Regions from separate parts of the Janthinobacterium sp. TPC_1 genome, predicted to be linked through region 2. Evidence: riboswitches for the same ligand, from Rfam matches in the RefSeq annotation. Region 2 holds a riboswitch; the other holds the start of a gene.
What was found. Region 2 has a riboswitch for FMN ahead of ACQVLG_RS24875 (6,7-dimethyl-8-ribityllumazine synthase). Riboswitches for the same ligand answer to the same signal wherever they lie in the genome.
Positions count from the first base shown of each region.

Region 1: it holds a riboswitch for FMN, as region 2 does, so the genes downstream of both, ribB (3,4-dihydroxy-2-butanone-4-phosphate synthase) here and ACQVLG_RS24875 (6,7-dimethyl-8-ribityllumazine synthase) in region 2, are expected to answer to the same signal.

Region 1 covers NZ_CP195157.1:5,831,805-5,841,560, reverse strand. The annotation lists gene ACQVLG_RS28405 (ATP-binding protein) at 1-346, opposite strand, end outside; gene ACQVLG_RS28400 (hypothetical protein) at 432-1,103, opposite strand; gene ACQVLG_RS28395 (MlaD family protein) at 1,100-2,131, opposite strand; gene ACQVLG_RS28390 (MlaE family ABC transporter permease) at 2,188-3,006, opposite strand; gene ACQVLG_RS28385 (hypothetical protein) at 3,057-3,380, opposite strand; gene ACQVLG_RS28380 (LysR family transcriptional regulator) at 3,505-4,383, opposite strand; gene ACQVLG_RS28375 (MFS transporter) at 4,503-5,876, shown strand; gene ribB (3,4-dihydroxy-2-butanone-4-phosphate synthase) at 5,881-6,528, opposite strand; FMN riboswitch at 6,624-6,774, opposite strand; partial or broken gene ACQVLG_RS28365 (M16 family metallopeptidase) at 6,960-8,066, shown strand; gene ACQVLG_RS28360 (M16 family metallopeptidase) at 9,241-9,756, shown strand, end outside.
Region 2 covers NZ_CP195157.1:5,098,082-5,107,837, forward strand. The annotation lists gene ACQVLG_RS24840 (MFS transporter) at 1-237, opposite strand, end outside; gene ACQVLG_RS24845 (ABC transporter permease) at 234-998, opposite strand; gene ACQVLG_RS24850 (ABC transporter permease) at 995-1,849, opposite strand; gene ACQVLG_RS24855 (PhnD/SsuA/transferrin family substrate-binding protein) at 1,846-2,922, opposite strand; gene ACQVLG_RS24860 (class II aldolase/adducin family protein) at 2,945-3,697, opposite strand; gene ACQVLG_RS24865 (ABC transporter substrate-binding protein) at 3,931-4,812, shown strand; gene ACQVLG_RS24870 (hypothetical protein) at 4,779-4,985, shown strand; gene ACQVLG_RS24875 (6,7-dimethyl-8-ribityllumazine synthase) at 5,061-5,564, opposite strand; FMN riboswitch at 5,740-5,901, opposite strand; gene ACQVLG_RS24880 (TonB-dependent receptor) at 5,976-7,673, opposite strand; partial or broken gene ACQVLG_RS24885 (TonB-dependent receptor plug domain-containing protein) at 7,852-8,349, opposite strand; gene ACQVLG_RS24890 (LLM class flavin-dependent oxidoreductase) at 8,572-9,726, opposite strand; gene ACQVLG_RS24895 (hypothetical protein) at 9,755-9,756, opposite strand, start outside.

The DNA of each region.
Region 1 (9,756 bases), 730 kb from region 2:
CGTCGCGCACGCGGAAACGGTATTCATAGGCGCGCGCGCCTTCGACGAAGATCTGCGCCAGGCTGGAAAAGATGCCGGGCGCATCGTCGGGGTGGATGTGGTCGAACCAGAAGTTGGGGTCGGCGACCATGTCTTCGGGCTGGTAGCCCAGCACGTTCAGGGCGTTGTTGCTGACAAAGGTCATCTTGAAGTCGCCGCTGGGCACGGTGCAATAGATGATGGAAGGTGTATTGTCGAGCAGGTATTGCAGGCGCACGGCCGTGGCCGCCGGCTCTTCGTCGCCAGGCGCCGCCCCGCCATGCCGGCCGGTATCGGGAGTGGAAAGGTCGAAATCCTCGAACTGCATCGTCACACCTCGCTGCCTGTACGGCATAGCTGTCATCCTGGCTGAATTATGCCTGATTCTGCCTGCCGTGGGCCGCCATCGGCGTTCAGGGGGCCGGCGGCTGTTCGGCGATGGCCATGCGCCGCGCGATGCGCTGCGCCGTTTGCGTGTCGCCCGCCTGTTCGGCGCGCAGGCGCTGCACGCCCAGCCAGGCCAGCAGCGGGCGGCGCCAGCCCTGGTCCGAGGCGGTGGCGACGGCCGTGTCGAGCAATTCCGGCGTGGCGCGGCCCGAGCGCAGCAGCACGCCGGCCGCCACCAGCTGCGACAGCGGGTCCTTGATGGCCGCCACGGCGCTGGCGGCGGCCGTATCGGATGCGGCACCGGCTGCCGCCCGCTGCGCCTCGGGCAGCAGGGCGACGTCGGCCGCCTGCGCCTTGCCGGCCAGCCAGGCCGCATACGCGCGGTCGGCGTCGTTCGCGTCCGCTTGCAGGGCGTCGAAGCCCCCGCAATCCTCGAAGGCCAGGCTGGCCACGCGCGTGGCGCAGCGCAGCAGCTCGATGCGCGCCACCAGTTCGAGCTTGCCCGTGCCCGCCACCTGGCTGCGGGCGCGGCGGAATTCCGTCTGTTCGACGAGGGCGTTGCCGCCCAGGTAGGCGGCCTGGAAGCGCTCGACGGAACTTTGCGCATTCATCTTCCAGTCGGGCACGGGCGGGCCGCTGGAGCAGGCGCCGAGCGCCGTCACGAGCAGGGCAGGCAAGAGGAACTTGATATTTATCATGGCAGTTTGATCTCCGGATTGCGCTTGAACGGCCATTTGCGGTTGATTTCATTGACCAGCTGCTCGACCTTGCGCAGATTGCTTTCCACGTCCGCGCGCAGCGGGCCCAGGTCGGCCGTCGCGGCCCTGGCATTGGCGCCCACGGCTTGCGCCTCGACCAGCACGGCGTCGACTTTTTTCAGGCTGGCGCGCGTGTCGGCCAGCAAGGCGTTCAGCTGCACGATAGTGGCCTGCGCATCCGTCATGACGCCCTTGTCGCCGAACACGCGCGTATCGGCGTTGGCCACCAGGCCATCCGTGCGGCGCGCCAGCTGGTCCGCAGTCAGCAGCAGGGCGTTGGCCCGCTCGACCAGCAGGCGCGACTGCTTGTCGTCGCCCGTCAGCAAGCCCATGGCGCCGCCCGGGCCGCTCAGCTTGCCCGTCACGGCCTGCACGTTGCGCAAGGTGCCGTCGAGGGCGGAATCGCTGCCCGTCAGGCTGGCCACGTTGTTGAGCAAATCCTTGGCGGCGGCCAGCAGGCGGGGGATTTCCGCCGCCATGTCGCCCACCAGCAAGTCGCGCGTGGCGTCGTCGGGCAGCGGCGGGTCCGTCAGGATGCCGCTGTAGGCGCGCAGCTTGGCGCCGCCCACGATGCCCCGCTCGAGGGTGAAGATGGAGCTGCTGCGCAGCCAGTGCGCATCCTTGCGCGGCACGTCGACGATAACGCGGGCCTTGCCGTCCGGCGCCAGTTCGATGCGCTGCACGCGGCCGATGGGAAAGCCGGAAAAGGTCAGGTCGGCACCCACGCCCACGCCGTCCGAATCGTCGGTCGTCAGCACCAGGGTTTGCGTTGCCTCAAAGGCGCCGCGCGCATACATCAGGTAGACGACGGAGCCGACTACGAGCACGAACATGAAGACGAGCAGGATGGCCGCCTTCAGTTCGGCGTGGCGCACGGGCGGCGGGGCGGGCAGCACGGCGTCTGGCGTGGCACCGGCGGGTGCCGTGACGTCGACCTGGTCGGGATTGGGGGGCTGGCTCTGGCTCATGGATTCTGGCTCTCGTATGGGTGGTTCGGGGATCGCTGGCGGTGGCGGGCGGGGCATCAGTAGTAATTGCCCATCAGCGAAGCCACTTCGATCAGCAGGATGACGGAAAACAGGCGCAGCATTTCGGACAGGCCGTGCGCGGCCCACAGGCGGTTGCGCCGGCGTGCGTGCGGCTCTTCCGGATAATACGAGGACGCCAGCGGGATCAGGGCCACGGCAAAGCTGAAGAAGATCACCTTGAGCATCAGGATCAGGGCCACGGCCGGATTGAAGATTTGCCCCACCACCCGCGTGTAGCCTTGCAGCGCCCACGGCGTGAAACCGTAGATCGTCAGGTAGGCGAGGATCAGCGAGGTGACGCAGCTGACGATGGCCAGCATCCACACGGCGAAGATGCCGGACATGACGCGTGGAAAGTATTCGCGGCGCAGCAGGTCGACGCCCTGGCGCTGCATGGTGTCGAGCATGCCGGACGAGCGCATTTGCGCAAACGCAATGCCGTCGGGCAGGGTCAGGCGCAGCGCGACGAACAGGGCGGCCGTCAGCGGTATCAGTTCCAGCACCAGCACGCGCACCACCATTTCCAGCGCATAGCGCGACAGGCCGTAGCTTTGCGCGCTGACGACGACGATGCGGATGAGCACCAGGCTGACGAGCGCGCAGGCGACGCTGAACCACACGAGATTGGGCGCCGTGTTCGTTACCAGGCGGTGCGCGAGGATGGGGCGGTTGTCGCGGTTATAGCTCGACGGCGACAGGGCCAGCGAAAACACGAGAATGGCGAAATGCAGCATGCGCCACCAGCTGACCAGCCAGGCCATGGTGGCCCGGTGCAGGCGGCGCAGGCTGATGATGAGGGAGACGGATAGGGTCATCATGGCATCTTAACATCAGCCCGCCCGCCGGGCACGTCAGGCGTGCGCGCCTATTCGAACAGGGCGAAGCCGGCCATGACGACCATCAGCACGGCGATGTATTGCATCGGGATCCAGAACAGGGTGTGGCGCTTGCGCAGGATCACTCTTTCCTGCGTGGCCGGGTCGATCAGTTCGCGGCCTGGCGCGCTGTTCAGGCGCACGCCCGCATACCAGCTGGCGGCCGCTGCCAGCAGGAAGGCCAGCGCCAGGGGCCAGGCGTGGCTCTTCGTGTATGCCTCGCCCAGGGTGGCGCCAAACAGCGCCTGTGCGGCCATGACAACGATCAAACAGATGAGGGGGGCGAGTATGCCGAAGCCTTGCCAGATAAGCATAAAAATTCTCCAGGGGGATTGAGGGATCCCGCGGCGGGTGGCGGCGGCTGCGCGCGGCGGGGGTGCGGATTTTATCAGACTTATCAAAAAGAAAGTTTCTTCTCGGCACTATTGTGCGCCGCTGTCAGGCGGCGCTGGCGGTGCCCACGCTGGCGATGATGGCGTCGGCCGCCGCGCGCACGCGGGCCGAGCGGTTCAGGTCCGCGTGCATGACCAGCCACACGTCGTAGCTTTCCGCCCGTTCGGGCCAGATGCGCACCAGCTGCGGGTCGATGTCGCCCAGGTGGGTGGCCAGCTCGGCCACGCCCAGCCCCGCGCGCGTGGCTTCCTGCAGCATCGCCGCCGAATTGACTTCCATGGCGACCCGGGCGTTGGCGACGGGTTCGCCGGCGATTTTCTCCGCATGGCGCGGCGTCACGGAATGGTGGTAGATGACGATGTCGTGGCCGGCCAGCGCCGTGCCGCGCACGGGTTCGCCCCGTTCGGCCAGATAGGTTTTCGATGCATACAGGCCCAGGCTGCGCTTGACCAGGTGGCGCGAGATCAGGTCCGGGTCGGTGGGGCGCACGCCGCGCACGGCCAGGTCCGCTTCGCGCCGCGTCAGGCTGGCCAGCGCGGGCGCCACGTTGAGCACGATGCGGATGTCCGGGTGGGCCGCGTGCAGCCGCTGCATGGCGCGGATGACGAAATGGCTGGCCATGGTGTCGGTCGTGGCCACGCGCACCAGGCCGCTTAAACGGTTGTCGACGCCCTGCATCTCGCGCTGCAGCTTGTCGGCCGCCCGCTCCATCGCTTCGGCCGCCGTGAGCGCCAGTTCGCCGGCCGGCGTGGGCACGTAGCCCGACGGCGTGCGCAGGAACAGGGTGGCGCCCAGCGACGCTTCCAGCGCGGCCAGGCGGCGCCCGCACGTGGCCTGGTCGATGATGCACAGCAGGGCGGCCGCGCCGCGCAGGGTGCCGGCCCGGCCGATGGCCAGAAAGATGCGCGCGTTATCCCAATCCAAGCTGCTTCTCCTGTTTTATATGGTGATGCATTTTTGCATCAGTGTGCCGAGTTTATGCCTGTTTACCGCATCGCGCAACGCTCGCATAATGGCTGCCCCCTGTTACTGCAAGGAGTACCATGACTGCCCCCACACCGCACCGCGCCAGCGGCTTGATCCTGCTGACCCTGGCCTTCGGCTTCGTCATGGCCATGCTCGACGTCACGGCCGTCAACGTGGCGCTGTCCGATATCGCGCTGGACTTGAATATTCCGCTGACGGGCCTGGTCTGGGTGGTCGATGGCTACACCTTGACGTTTGCCGCGCTGCTGCTGGCCGGCGGCGCGCTGGCCGACCGCTACGGGCCGAAAGCCGTGTACCAGGGCGGCCTCGGCGTCTTCATCCTCGGCTCGGTGCTGTGCGGCGCCGCGCCCGACGGGCATTTTTTGACGGCGGCGCGCCTGCTGCAGGGCGCGGGCGCGGCCCTGTTCATGCCCAGCTCGCTCAGCCTGCTCACGCACAGCTTTGAAGACGAGCGCGAGCGCACGCGCATGCTCGGCGCCTGGTCGGCGCTGGTGGGCGTGGCCGGTGCATCCGGCCCCCTGATCGGCGGCATCCTAGTGCACCAGTTCGGCTGGCGCAGCGTCTTCTGGGTCAACGTGCCGCTGGGCGTGCTGGCCATCGTCATGGCGCAGCTGCTGCTGGTGGCGCCGGCGCGCCAGCCGCGCGATCTGTCTCTGTTCAGCCATGCGCTCGGCGTGGCGGCGCTGGCGGGCCTCAGTTTCGTGCTGATCGAAGGCCCCGTGCTGGGCTGGCTGTCGCCGGGCGTGCTGGCGGCGGGCGCATTGACGGTGCTGTCGGCCTGGCAATTGCTGCGGCGCGAGCGCAGCGGCAGCCATCCGCTGTTGCCGCGTGAACTGTTTCACAGCAGCAGCTTTGGCGCGGCCAATGGCGTGGGGTTTCTGATCAATTTCTGCGTGTTCGGGCAATTGTTCTTATTGAGCCTGTTTTTGCAGCAGTCGGGCGGCGCCGATGCCCTGCAGTCGGGCTTGCGCCTGTTGCCCATGATGGCGGCCTATACGGTGGGGAACTTTATGGCGGGAAGTATTGCGGCGCGTCATGGCACGCGCCTGCCCATGCTGCTAGGCTTGCTGGTGGGTGCCGTCATGGCCTTGCTGCTGATGGGCTTGCGTCCGGGCACGCCATATGGCTGGCTGGCGCTGGGCACGGCCGTCATGAATGTGGCCATCGGCATCGCCATTCCCGCCATGACGGCCACCGTGATGCGGGTGGCCGGCAAGCGGCATGCGAACAGCGCGGCGGCGGCCTTGAATGCCAACCGCCAGATCGGCGCGCTGGTGGGCGTGGCGCTGATCGGCAGCATCCTGCACATGGTGCCGGACTGGTCGCTGCGCCTGCCGCTGGCTTACGCGACGATCGCCGCCGCGTATGGCCTGGCGGCGGGCCTCGTCTACCGGCACGTGCATCTGCCGAAGGCGGTAGCTGCCGCTTGACGGATTATTGCGCGTGCTTGCTGCGCCACTCCACCAGTTCTTCGATGGTGAGAATCGGCATGCCGTGCAGTTCGGCGAAGCGCTCGATATCGTCGCCGCGCATCATGGTGCCGTCCGGGTTCATCAGTTCGCACAGCACGGCGGCCGGGTTCAGGCCCGCCATGCGCGACAGGTCGACGGAGCCTTCCGTGTGGCCACGGCGCTCGAGCACGCCGCCGGGCGCGGCTCGCAGGGGGAAGACGTGGCCGGGGCGCACCAGGTCGGCGGGCTTGGCATTTGGCGCGATGGCGGCGCGGATGGTGGTGACGCGGTCGGCGGCCGACACGCCCGTCGTGACGCCGTCGCGCGCCTCGATGGAGACGGTAAACGGCGTGCCGTAGCGGCTGCCGTTGTCGGACGACATGGGCGGCAATTCCAGCTTGCTGACGACGTCCGTGGGCAGGCACAGGCAGACGATGCCGCTGCATTCGCGGATCAGCAGGGCCATGGTTTCGTTCGTGAGTTTCTCGGCAGACAGGATCAGGTCGGCTTCGTTTTCACGGTCGAAATCGTCGAGCAGGATGACGGGGATGCCGGCGCGCATGGCGGCCAGGGCGGACTGGATGCGGCCTTCCAGGTCGTTGGAAAGCAGGGTATAGCTGTTGACTAACATGGTGAAACGCTCCTCGCATAGGCGAAAAACGCTGCAGGGCAAGCGAATAGACGCAGCCGGCCGCATCGACAGGTCGATGGGACATCGCGTTTACTGCACATCTTCTTTCATCCGGACTATACCGTCGGCTCTGGAGTCACACCAGATCTGCTGACCTCGCCAAGCGGTGCCTGGAAAGCGCTCGCGGGCTTGACCGTTGCCGGTCTTACCGCCGGTGGGGAATCGCACCCCGCCCCGAAGACGTATTGTTGTGCCGGTCCACATGACCGGCGGCAATACTTTAGCACAATTGAAAAAACCTGGCAGGACACCGTTGAGTTTGTCATTCGGCAAAGTTGCCTGGGAAAAGCGGTTTTTCCTAAGCTGTTTTTAATGGCGGAAACAGAATTTCAGTGTAAGGTATGGCTACTGAATCTTACCGTTGAGAATACATGAAGCTGAGTAAATTACGCCTGATCTCGGGCGCCGTCTTGCTGGCCTGCGCCTGCATGGCCCAGGCGGAAATCCGTTTGACCGATCCCCTGCCGCTGGCACCAGAAGTTACCGTAGGAAAATTGCCGAACGGCTTGACCTATTACATCAAGAAAAATGCCCGTCCCGCCCAGAAAGTGGAATTGCGGCTGGTGGTGAAAGCCGGCTCCATCCTGGAAGATGACGACCAGCAAGGCCTCGCGCATTTCACGGAACACATGGCCTTCAATGGTTCCACGCATTTCAAGCGCAATGAGCTGATTTCCTACTTGCAATCGATCGGCGTGAAGTTCGGCGCCGACTTGAATGCCTACACGAGTTTCGATGAAACCGTCTACGTGCTGCCGATTCCGACGAACAAGAAGGAAAACCTGGAAAAGGGTTTTCTCGTGCTGGAAGACTGGGCGCATGGCTTGAAATTCAATCCGGCCGACATCAACAGCGAGCGCGGCATCGTGCTGGAAGAGGCGCGCCTGGGCAAGGGCGCCAGCGACCGCATGAACAAGGTGCTGTATCCGAAGCTGCTGAACGGTTCGCGCTATGCGCAACGCATGCCGATCGGCAAGGAATCCGTGCTGAAGACCTTCAAGCCGGAAGCCATCAAGCGTTTCTACAAGGATTGGTATCGTCCCGACCTGATGGCCGTGATGGTGGTCGGTGACGTGGAGCCGAAACAGGCTGAAAAGCTGATCCAGCAGCATTTCGGCAAGCTGAAAAACCCCGCGAAACCGCGCCCGCGCCTGTATGCGGAGGTGCCGCAGCGCTCGCAAACGGAAGCGCTGGTGATCACGGACAAGGAAGCGCCCGACGACAGCGTCTTCATCCGCTACCCGATCCGCGCCGCGCAGGAACCCGTCACGATTGCCGACTACCGCCGCCAGATGATCGAAAACCTGTATGGGCAAATGCTCAGCGCCCGCATGCAGGAATTGACGCAGCAAGCCAACCCGCCGTTCATCCAGGGCGGCAGCAGCATGGGCAAGCTGGTGCGCGGCTATGAATCGTTCAGCGCGTATGCCTTGCTGGGCAAGGGCGGCGTGCAGCCGGCCGTCGATGCGCTGGTGCAGGAAGACGAGCGGGCGCGCCGCTTCGGTTTCAGCCAGGCTGAGCTGGACCGCGCGCGCAAGGATATGTTGCGCAATTACGAGCGCGCCTACAGCGAACGCGACAAGTCCGATTCGGCCGGTTTCGTGGCCGAGTATTCGCGCAACTTCCTGGAGCAGGAAGCCATTCCCGGCATCGCCAATGAATTGCTGTACGCGCAGGAACTCTTGCCGCAGGTAACCTTGCAGGAAATCAACGAAACGGTGGCCAAGGTGATTCCCGACCAGCAAAAGAAACTGGTGGTCTTCATGGGCGCCGAGCCGAAGGCGGGCGATGCGGCCTCGACCGTGCCGACACAGCAGCAATTGCTCGACGCGGTGGCGCAGGCGGAGCGGCAAACCGTCGAGCCGCGCACGGAAAAAGTGCTTGCCAGCAAGCTGATGGACGGCCCGCCGGCCGGCGGCAGCATCGTCTCGGAAAAACTGAACAGCGCCATCGGCGTGACGGAACTGACCCTGGGCAATGGCGTGCGCGTGCTGCTGAAACCGACGGACTTCAAGAACGACCAGGTGCTGATGGGTTCGACCCGTTTCGGCGGCCAGTCGCTGTTCGGCGATGCCGACATCTACAACGCCCGCTATGCGAGCGCCGTGGTCGGCAGCATGGGGCTGAAAGACCTGGCGCCGCTGGACTTGCAGAAAGTGCTGGCCGGCAAGACGGTCAACGTGGGCGCCTCGCTGGGCGAGCTGAGCGAAGGCTTTGGCGGCTCGGCCAGCAGCGCCGATGTGGAAGCCATGCTGCAACTGGTGTATCTGTATTTCCATGACGTGCGCAAGGATGCGGGCCTGTACCAGTCCTTCATCGGCAAGCAGCAGGACCTGGCGAAAAACAGCATGGCGCAGCCGGAAGCCGTGTTCTACGATGCCGTCCAGCATGCGATGTATGGCGACAACCCGCGCGTCGATGGCGTGCCGCGCGCGGCCGACTTCGACAAGGTGGGCCTGGACCGTTCACTGGAAATCTTCCGCCAGCGCTTTTCCAGCGCGCGCGGCATGACCTTCATCTTTGCGGGCAGCTTCGAGCTCGACAAGATCAAGCCCCTGATCGCCAGCTACCTGGGCACCTTGCCCGTGGCCGACGTGGCGCACGCCTACCGCGACGTGGGCATGCGCCCCGTCAGCGGGGTGGTCAAGAAGAATGTCTACATGGGCAGCGAGCCCAAAAGCACGATTTCCATCACCTTCAATGGCGATGCCGCGTACGGACGAGCAAAAGCTGACCCTGCAGGCGCTGGGCGAGGTGCTGAACCTGAAAGTCATCGAAGTGCTGCGCGAAAAGATGAGCATGATCTATGGCGGCGGCTTCGAAACGTCGATGGGCCAGCATCCGTATGGCCACTATTCGGTGGCCTTGAACTTGCCGACGGGGCCGGAAAACGTGGATAAGGTGATCGCCGCCGCCTTTGCCGAAATCAACAGGATGAAGGCGGACGGGCCATCCGCGGCCGACCTGGAAAAGGTCAAGCTGAACTGGATCACGCGCCAGCAAAAGTCCTTGCGCGAAAACCGCTACTGGATGAGCCAGCTGATGGGCTCGGTGACGCAGGGACGCGACCCCGCGCACATCCTGCGCTACGAGCAGCGCGTGCGCGCCCTCACGCCGCAAGCCGTCAAACTGGCGGCGCAGCGCTATCTGAACATGGATAACTATGTG
Region 2 (9,756 bases):
ATAGCCGGCAGGAATGGTGCCCAGCGCCATGGCCAGGGTTTCCGCACTGCTGATCGCGGCCAGCTGGAAATTGCTCACGTGCAAATGCAAGCCCAGCAAGGTGGCCAGCACCTTGTTCATGCCGATGGTCACGCCCGACAGCAGGGTCAGGCCGATAAAGCGCAGCAGGAAGGCGCGCAACTCCCCTTCGCGGGCACTGACGGCCGCGTCTGGCTGGAATGGCAGGGATTTACTCACTGCTGCGCCCCTTCACCAGCAAACGCGCGAGACGCGCAAACGCCACGTTCATCGCCTGCGCCAGCAAGGCGACCACGAGCACGGCCGGCCAGCAGCACGACATCCATGCGCCCCGACACTTCGCTGTTGAGCAGCAAGGAACCCATGCCGGGGCCGGCCGCAAACAGCAGTTCGCCGCCCAGGCAAGCGAGCCAGGCGAACGCCAGCGCATGCGTGACACCGGTGACGATGGCAGGCATGGCGCCTGGCAACAGAATCTGGCGCAAGGTCTGCCAGCGCGTCAGGGTCAGCACCTGTCCCACCTCGCGCAAGCGCCCCTCGACCTGGCGCATGCCCGCATACGTGTTGAGCACGGTAGGATAAAAGGCGGCGATGGCGATCACCAGCAACTTGGCGCCGTCGCCATTGCCCACCCACAAGCCCAGCAGTGGAATCAGGCCCAACAGGGGGACCTGACGGATGCTGTGGAACAGCGGGCCGATGAGGCGGTCCGCCAGCGGCGACTGCGCCATCAGCGCGCCCGTGACGATGCCGGCGCTGCCGCCCAGCAACAGTCCGGCCAGCGTGCGTCCCAGGCTGGCGCGCAGATGCACCCACAGCTCGCCCGTCAAGACCAGGTCGCGCAGGCTGTGCGCCAGATCGCCCAGCGAGACGAAGATGTAGGCGGCCGCCGCGCCTTGGCCCGATGCCCATTGCCAGGCGCCCAGCAAGGCCAGCGGCAGCAGCGCGCCCTTGATGATTAACACTAAACGCTGCCTCATGCGGCGCCTCCCTTACCATCCCCATTACGCTTCCAGCGCATCAATCTTGCCTCCAGCGCATGGCAAAGCCGGTCCAGGCCGAAGCCGATCACGCCCGTCAGCACCACGCCCACCATCACCACGTCGAGGCGGAACATTTGCCGGCCCATTTCCATCATCTGGCCCAGGCCGCTGTCGGCAGCCCGCAATTCCGCGCCCACCAGCACCATCCACGAGCGCGACAGGGCGATGCGCATGCCCGTCAGCGCGGCCGGCACGATGGCGGGCAGGACGATGAAACGGATGCGCTGCCAGCGCGAAAAGCAATACACTTGCGCCACCTCAAAGTAGCGCTGCGACAGGTTGCGGATGGCGTCATGCACGGCCAGCGCCACGATGAAAAAACTGGCCTTGGCCACGATAAACACCTTGAAACTCTCGCCTATGCCGAACAGCAAGATAAACAAAGGGATCAGGGCCACGGTCGGCAGCTGGCGCAGGATATTGAACGTGGGGTCGACATAGCTGCGCAAGCCTGGAGACAGGCCCAGCACGACGCCGAAGGCCAGGCCGGCGCTGGCGCTCAGGCCGAAACCGGCCAGCAGGCGGAACAGGCTGATGCCCAGGTGCTGGCCCAGTTCGCCGCTCTCGGCCAGGTCCGCCGCCGTCAGCAATACTTGCCAGGGCGACATCAAAATGTGCGCGGGCATCCACTCGAAGGTGGTGGCGGCCGTCCACAGCAGCAGCAAGGCCAGCGGCGACGCCCACACGGACCAGGGCGAGCGCACAAAGCGCCGCAGCCAGGGAATGGACGCCGCATGCGCTGGCGCTGGCGCGGGAGCGCGCGGCAAGGCGATAGTGAGGGAAGTCATGGCGACCAGTACGCTTGCAATTTCAGCTGCGCCAGCGCCTGGTTGACGAACTGGGGCGCGAACAGGCTGTCGACTTGCAGGGGACGCCCGATCAGCCCCGCGCTCTTCGCATACGCCGCCTCGCCCACGTAATGCTGGCGCAGGCTGGCCGTAAACAGGGGCGACCAGCGCGCCTGCCATGGCGTATGGTCGCCCGCCAGTTCGCGCCGCACCACGCTTTCCACCTGGCCAGCGGATGCCTCCGTGCGCACGTACTCGTCTTCGCCACCGGCGCCGACGGCCCGGTGGTGCTCGCGCACATACGCCGTCACCACCAGCTGGGCCAGCTGCGGCCAGCGTTGTTGCAGGAAGCCGCTGTCGGCCCACAGTTCGGCGCGCATCTTCCAGTCCTGCGGCGGCGCCTTGCTGGACCAGATGATCTTGCCCACCTTTTTATCTTCCAGCAGGAAAGCATCGCTGAGGGTGAAGAAGGCATCGGCGCCGCCCGTCGCCACGGCCGCCGCGCCCGCCTGCGGGTTCAGATTGAGGATCTTGACGTCGCGCAAGGTCATGCCATTCGCTTCGAGCAGGCGCGCGAATGGGTATTCCCACGGCCGGCCCCGGTGCAGGGCGATCTTCTTGCCCTTCAAGTCCTTGATCGAGCGGGCCGTCGAGCCGTTCGGCACCACCAGATAGGTGTTGCTGAAGCTGCCGCCAGGCAAAATCAGCCGCGTCTGCAAGCCCGAGGCATTGGCGATGATCGATGGCAGGTCGCCATACTGGGCCAGGTCGATCGAACGGTTGGCAAACGCCTCGTTGACTTGCGTCGCCACGGAATTGGTGGTGACGGGCACCCATTCCAGCTTCACGCCCAGCTTGCCCAGTTCGGCCGCCAGCCAGCCTTGCGCGGCCACCTGGGCGGCAGAACCGGCAAACACGGTCTTGCCGGACGGTGCCGTGCGCGCCACGACGGCGATGCGCACGGCGGCCGGCAGCGGATCGGCCGCCGACGCGATGGCTGGCGCCAGCACGCTGGCCGCCAGGGCGGTAGCGAGTACCTTGCGCCAGCTCAAACGTAAGAATTTCAATGACATTGCGAGCCTGTTCTTGTAAGGGTTACACCAGGTCGGTGGCAGGCAACAAGGACAGCGCGCGCGCCGTGTCGATCAGCTTGCTCATCTTCCATTGCTGCAGCAGCACGCCGGGACCGAAGTCGCGCGAACCGCCGATGGCTTCGGCCGCGATCTGGATCTGCGCGCCCTCTTCCAGCAGCAGGATGAATTCGGCCAGCTGCAGCAAGCCCTGCTTGCCCCACACGGTGGCGCCGCCGTTCGCTTCCAGGATGGCCGTGGCATGCGTATTGCGGGCGATTTCGCCGAGGATGAAATCGACTTCCGGCTGGCGGCGGTCGATATAGATGGGGATTTCGCGGACCAGCTGGTAGCGCTGCACGGGCACGTAGCGGATCGGCAGGGTGCGGTGCGTCTGCGCCCACGCGCCCAAGGACGGCGAATGCACGTGCGAGATCGACGTGACCTCGGGCCGCTCGCGGAACAGCTTTAAATAGCGCGCGCCGCCGTTGTTGGCGTCGCCGAGCAGCACCGTGCCGTCCAGCGCCAGCACGGCCGCCTTCAGGGGCTGGCCGCGGCGGAACGGGCCGGGATCGTTGACCACCACCACCTTGTCGCCAGCGGGCGTGCGCTCGACAAAGCCCACCGTGCCGTTGGCCGTCAGACTGCCCGTCTCGCGCAAGCCGTCGAAGGCGGTCTGCGCATCGCGCCGCACCTGCTCCACGAAGGCCAGTTCGGCCGCCGTCAACTCCTGGGTTTGTACTTGCTCTGGTGCTTGTGCTTGTGCCACGTCCGTCATGTCATGTCATGCTCCATTCGGTAAAGAGGTTGAGACCGGGTTTCGTCTACCGTCTACTTTCGCAAGACGCGTGCCAGCGCCGGGGCCGCAAAAATGGCGGAGCGCTGCTGCCTGCGCAACAGCGGCTGCTGGCGCGGCAGCAGCGTTGTGCGCAGCGGCTGTCGGCAAGCCAGCAAGCGGCGCGGGCACGTTTCCTGCACGGTTACAGGCTCCACCCACCACGAAAGAATCCCATGACTACCGCAACCGCCCCCGCCGTCGATGCCGTCTGGTTCACCCGCTGCCCCGTGCCCACGGCCACGGGCCTGGCCTATAAACTGGGCTGGCTGGACGAGGAATTCGCCCGCGACGGCATCGCGTTAAAGACGCTGCAGGAAGTGGGCGGCGAGCTGGCGCGCCACCATTACGACCATGGCCTGTCCACGCTCGTGCGCGAAGGCGGCAACCTGCTGGCCCTGCCCGCGCGCGCGCAAGGGGCGCCCACGCGTCTGATCGGCCTGACCTGGATCGACGAATGGCAAGCCATTCTCGTGCGCCCCGGTTCCGGCATCGCCACGCCAGCGCAACTGCAGGGCAAGCGCCTGGCGCTGCCCGTGTTCCGCGCCGAAGACTTGCGCGAGAACCGGCGCGGGCGCAGCATCGCGCGCGGCATGAGCCTGGCCGGCTACAAGGGTGTGCTGGCGTCGGCCGGACTCACGCTCGACGACGTGCAACTGGTGGAGGTGGGCGGCGAGGCGCCAGCGCAAGCCAATCTCGGCGCGGGACTGTGGCAAGGCATCGCGCCGCTGCTGCGCGGCGAAGTCGACGCCGTCTACGTAAAAGGCGCGGCGGCGGCCGAGGCGGCCCGCGCGGCGGGGCTGGAAGTGGGCATCGACATCGACGCCCTGCCCGACCGGCGCTTCCGCGTCAACAACGGCACGCCGCGCCCGATCACCGTGCATGCATCCATGCTGGAACAGCATTTCGAGCTGGTCGTGCGCTTCCTGACGCAGACCTTGCGCGCGCCGCGCACTGGGCGCGCAGCCACAAAGAAGAGGTGCTGGCCATCCTGCAGGGCGAGACGCGGGCCGGCGCCGACGCCGTGGCCGAAGCCTACCGCGACGGTTTTCACCTGACCCTGGCGCCCGACCTGTCCGACGACAAGGTGGCGCTGTTCCGCCTGCAGAAGGATTTTCAATTGCAGCACGGTTTTCTCGACCGCGACGTCGATATCGACAGCTGGATCGACCGCCGGCCATTGGAAGAGGCGCAGCGCAGGCTCGACGCGCTGCTGCGGCAGGCGGCATAAGGAAATGGGGCCAGCCCATGGCAACATGTGCTGGCCCCACAGGCACTATCGATTCACGGCAGGCCGGCTGCTAGGCTAGGCTGCCAGCGCCGCCTGCGGCGCGCTGGCCGGTTGCGCCAGCCGCTGCAGCGAATGGATGGTGGCGGCGCAGGCCGTCGCCAGTTCCACGCCCTTGACCTTGAAGTGCTGGAAGTAGAATGCCTGGTGCTCCTGGCCCGCATGGAAGTGGTGCGGGGTCAGCACGGCCGACAGCACGGGCACGCCCGTCGCCAGCTGCACCTGCATCATGCCGGAAATGACGGCATCGGCGACGAAATCATGGCGGTATATGCCGCCGTCCACCACCAGGGCGGAAGCGGCAATCGCCGCGTACCGGCCGCTTTTGGCCAGCACTTGCGCATGCAGGGGGATTTCAAAGGCGCCGGCGACGTCGATGACGTCGATATCGCTCTCGGCGAAGCCCAGCGCGGCCATTTCCGCGATAAACGACAGCCTGCATTGCGCGACGATGTCGCGGTGCCAGCCCGCCTGGATGAAGGCGATGCGTTTGGCTGGTGTTGCGTGTGATGCTTGTGACATATAAAAGACTCCTGTTTTCAAGAATGATAAAAACAGGGCATCGGATCGAAGGGGATATGACGGGCGCATGAAAGCCACGCCCAACTGCGCATGCAGGCACGCGCGCAGACGCACCGACGGCAAACGCAGGCCGTCCATGCGCCGGGCGGATGCCGGCGTCGACACAATGATGCCATCCCGCTCTCTCTTTATCCGGACTATACCGTCGGCCCCGGAATCACACCAGGTCTGCTGACCTTGCCGTCATGGCCCGAAGACCGTGCCGGCAAGCGCTCGCGGGCTAGGCACGCATGCCATTACCGCCGGTGGGGAATCGCACCCCGCCCTGAGAACGTTGCATGGCCAGCGCAGCGGGTGCGGCAGCCATGCCCGGCGACTATAGCATATCGCCCCTGCCTCTGCCCTGCGCGGTCAGAACTGCAGCGTGTACGACGCGCCCACCGTGCGGCCCTGGCCGATGATCACCGTGTCGCCGTTGACGGCGCCGGGCACGAAGCTGGTAAGCGTGTGGTTGCGGTAGACCTTGTCGGCCAGGTTGTTCGCATACGCCGTGATGCGCTGCTTGCCGCCCGGGAGCACGTACGACAGGCGGGCGTTGGCCAGCGCGAAGCCGCCCTGGTTCAGCAGGTCGCGCGCGGCATTTTGCGGGTCGACATAGTAGTACTGCTTCGACGTGTAGCGCACGTCGCCGCTGAAGACCAGTTGCGCGCCATCGCCCAGCGGGTAGCGGTAGTCGGCCGCCAGCAGGGCCGTCACGTGGGGCGAGCGCACGAATTCATTGCCGGAGCGGTCGCCGCCATTGTTCTGGATGGCGAAATCGTCGAATTCCGTGCGCAGCAGGCCCAGGTTGGCATTGACGTGCAGGTTGTCCGTCGGCTGCGCCTCGATCTCGAATTCCGCGCCGTTGACGTGGGCCTTGCGCACGTTCTGCAGGTAATTGACGCTTTGCGTGGGGTCGCCGTTGTACACGCCCGTGATATTCACCTGCACGTTCTTGTAATCATAGTGAAAAACGTTGGCGTTGAAGTTCAGGCGCCCGTCCAGCCATTCGGACTTGATGCCCGCCTCGAACGAGTTCAGGGTTTCCGGCTTCACCGTGTTCAGCACCCGCACGTCCGTGGCGCTGGTGTTGTAGCCGCCGGACTTGATGCCGTGCGCGTACTTCAGGTAGCCGCGCAGGGTGCGGCTGAAGCGGTATTCGGGCGTCACGTCATACGTCAGCGCGTTCCACGTGGTCGATGGATTCGACGTGAAATTGTTGTTGGCCACGGAGGCGGCCGTGTAATTGCCGCCCCGGACCGTGTTCCACCAGTTGGCCGCATCGCCGAACGTCACCGTGTTCGAGACGGCCTGCACGCGCTGCAAGTCCAGGTCCTTGGTTTCCGTCGTCCAGCGCAAGCCGAACGTGGACAGCAGCTGCTCGCTGAAGTTGACGGTGGTGCTGCCGAAGATGGCCGCGCTGCGCGCCTTGTGCCGATAGATGGTGCGGTTGTAGCCGACGGGCTGCGTGCTGCCCGCCAGCGCCGGCACGGTGCCGTTGGGCAGGCGCGCGCCGGCCGAATCGGCATCGATCTTTTCATTGAAGTAGAACAGACCCGCCACCCAGCTCACGGCGCCGTTCTGCGGAGACGTCAGGCGCAGCTCCTGCGACACTTGCCGGCTGCTGGCCTTGGAACGGCTGCGGCCCACTTCCAGCGGCGTATTGTCGCTGTCGCCCGTGGCTTCGTTCCTGAAATTTTCATAGCCCGTGATGGAAGTGAGGGTCAATTCGCCCAGCGCATATTCGAGGTTCAGCTGGGCCCCGCCCTGTTGCACGTCGCTGTCGGCCGGCGCATTCGTGCTGACGTCGTCGGGGTTCGTGCTGGGGACGTAGCCGTTGCGGTAAATGCCATTGGCGCCATAGCTGGCCACGGTCGTGGTGGCGCCCTTGGTCGTGTAGTCGCGGTAATGCAGGTTCAGGTTCGCCGTCAGGTCGCGCCCGATCAGGGCCTTGAGCTGGCCGCGGATGGCGCTGTCCTTGAGCTTTCCATCGCGTTCGCCCGTAAACTGGTTGTGGAAGCGGCCCTTGTCCTGCTGCTCCGTATGGAAGGACAGCCGCCCCGCCAGCACCTCGTCGATCAGCGCGCCGCCGATGGCGCCCTTCGGCCACGGTGGTGTCGTAGCTGCCGTAGTCAAGCTTGGCGTAGCCGCTGGATTTGAACGAGGGTTTGCGCGAGATCACGTTGATGGCGCCGCCCGTCGTGTTCTTGCCCCACAGGGTGCCTTGCGGGCCGCGCAGCACTTCCACCCGGTCCAGGTCGAACAGGGGAAAGCCCGTGGCGCTGGAATTGCTGATGTAGACGTCATCGAGGTAGAAGCCGACGGGGTTCGGGAAATCCACCTGCTGCTGGCCCGCGCCCACGCCGCGTATCCACCAGCGCGGGCGGCCGTGCTGCTGCGTGCCGGCCGAGGCATTCGGCACGTAATTGAGGATTTCGCTGGCCGAGCGGCCGATGCCCGTGTCGAGCAGCTCCTTGCCGCCTAACACCGTGATCGCGCTGGGCACCTTCTGTGCCGATTCCTCGCGCTTTTGCGCCGTCACCGTCACCGATTGCAGCGAGGCTCCCTCGCCGGCGCCATTCGCGTCGGCCGCGGCAATGACATCGGCGCCAGGCGTTTCCGCATGGGCCAGACCTGGGGCGAGCATCAGGCCGCCGATGGCGAAGGCCGAGCGCAGCGCGCGGCGCACTGGCGTCAGGTGGAAAGGAAATGGGGAAGAGTCGGCGGGAGCAGTCGAACGGCGCATGGGTGATTATCCTTGAGTAAAGTCAAAACGCGAGATGGTGATGACCAGTATTGCAAGGCGCATGCCCGCTGCCGCAGCGCAGCAAAACAGAACGTAAGTATTTGATTTCAAAGGAAGACTAACGTCATGATAGCGCTGTTGATTTGGCAGCAGCGCCGGTGCCGCGTGCTGCCTGCGCGACAGCAGGCGGTGGCGCTGCTGTCGCGGCAACAGGGGAAAGGATCAGGCGGCGCGCAGCAGTGCCGCCGTGTGGCCGCGCACGAGGGGCAGCACTTCCTCGCCCACGCGGTACGCTTCTTCCAGGTGCGGCGTGCTGGCCAGGATGAAGGCGTCGGCGCCCAGTTGCACCAGTTCATCGAGGCGTTCGGCCACCTGCTGGTAGCTGCCGACGATGCCCTGCGTCTGCCCGCCGCGCAGCAGATTAAAACCGGACCAGATGTTCGGCGCCGTGATCAAGTCCTTGTAGCTGTTCAAGGTAGTCGGGCGGTTGCCGCGCTGGCGCGCCGCGCCCACGGAGTCGCCGCCATCGGCACCGAGGAACTGGCGCAGGGTGGCGGCATCGACGGCGTCAAAACCCTTGCGCACCTCGTCCCACGCCTCTTCCTCCGTGGCGCGGGCAACGATGTCGACGCGCACGGCGCACTTGATCTTGCGCCCCAGCAGCGCCGTCCTTTCATGCACACGGGCGAATTTTTCGCGCAGCTGCTCGAACGGTTCCAGCCACGTCAGGTAGTAATCGGCGTGCTTCGAGGCCGAACCGAGGGCCGCGTCGGAGGAACCGGAAAAATAGATCTCGGGGAAGTCCTGCTCCGACAACGGCGTGGCCAGGCCCGCGTCTTCCACCTGATAGAACTTGCCCTGGTAGGAAAACGGCCCGCCGCGCCACACGCCGCGCACCACGTCGAGAAATTCCGTCGTGCGCGTGTAGCGGTCGTCGTGGCCGGCCGCATCGCCCCACCACAGCTGCGCCGGGCCGCCGCCGCCCGTGATGACGTTGTACAGGGCGCGCCCGCCCGTGGCCCGCTGCAGGCTGGCCGTCATGCGCGCGGCCACCACGGGGTTCAGAAAGCCGGGCTGGAACGGGATCATGAAGCGGAAGGTGCGCGTCTCGCGCGCCAGCAGCGCGGAAATGGCCCATGGTTCATCCGTCATGGGGAAGGACGGAATCAGGCCGCCCTGGAAGCCCGATAGTTCGGCCGCCCGGGCGATCTCCGCCAGGTAGTCGATATACGTAAAACCGTCGGCGCCGCCGCCACCGAGGCCGGCCTGGCGCAGGTTGTCATTGCCGGGGAACCAGTCGCCGCGAAACGGCGTACGGGCGCGGTGCGAACCCGGTTCGCCATGCGTGGGGATGCGCCAGAAAAAATCGATTGCCATCAGGGGTACTCCTTCAAATAATGTGGATTC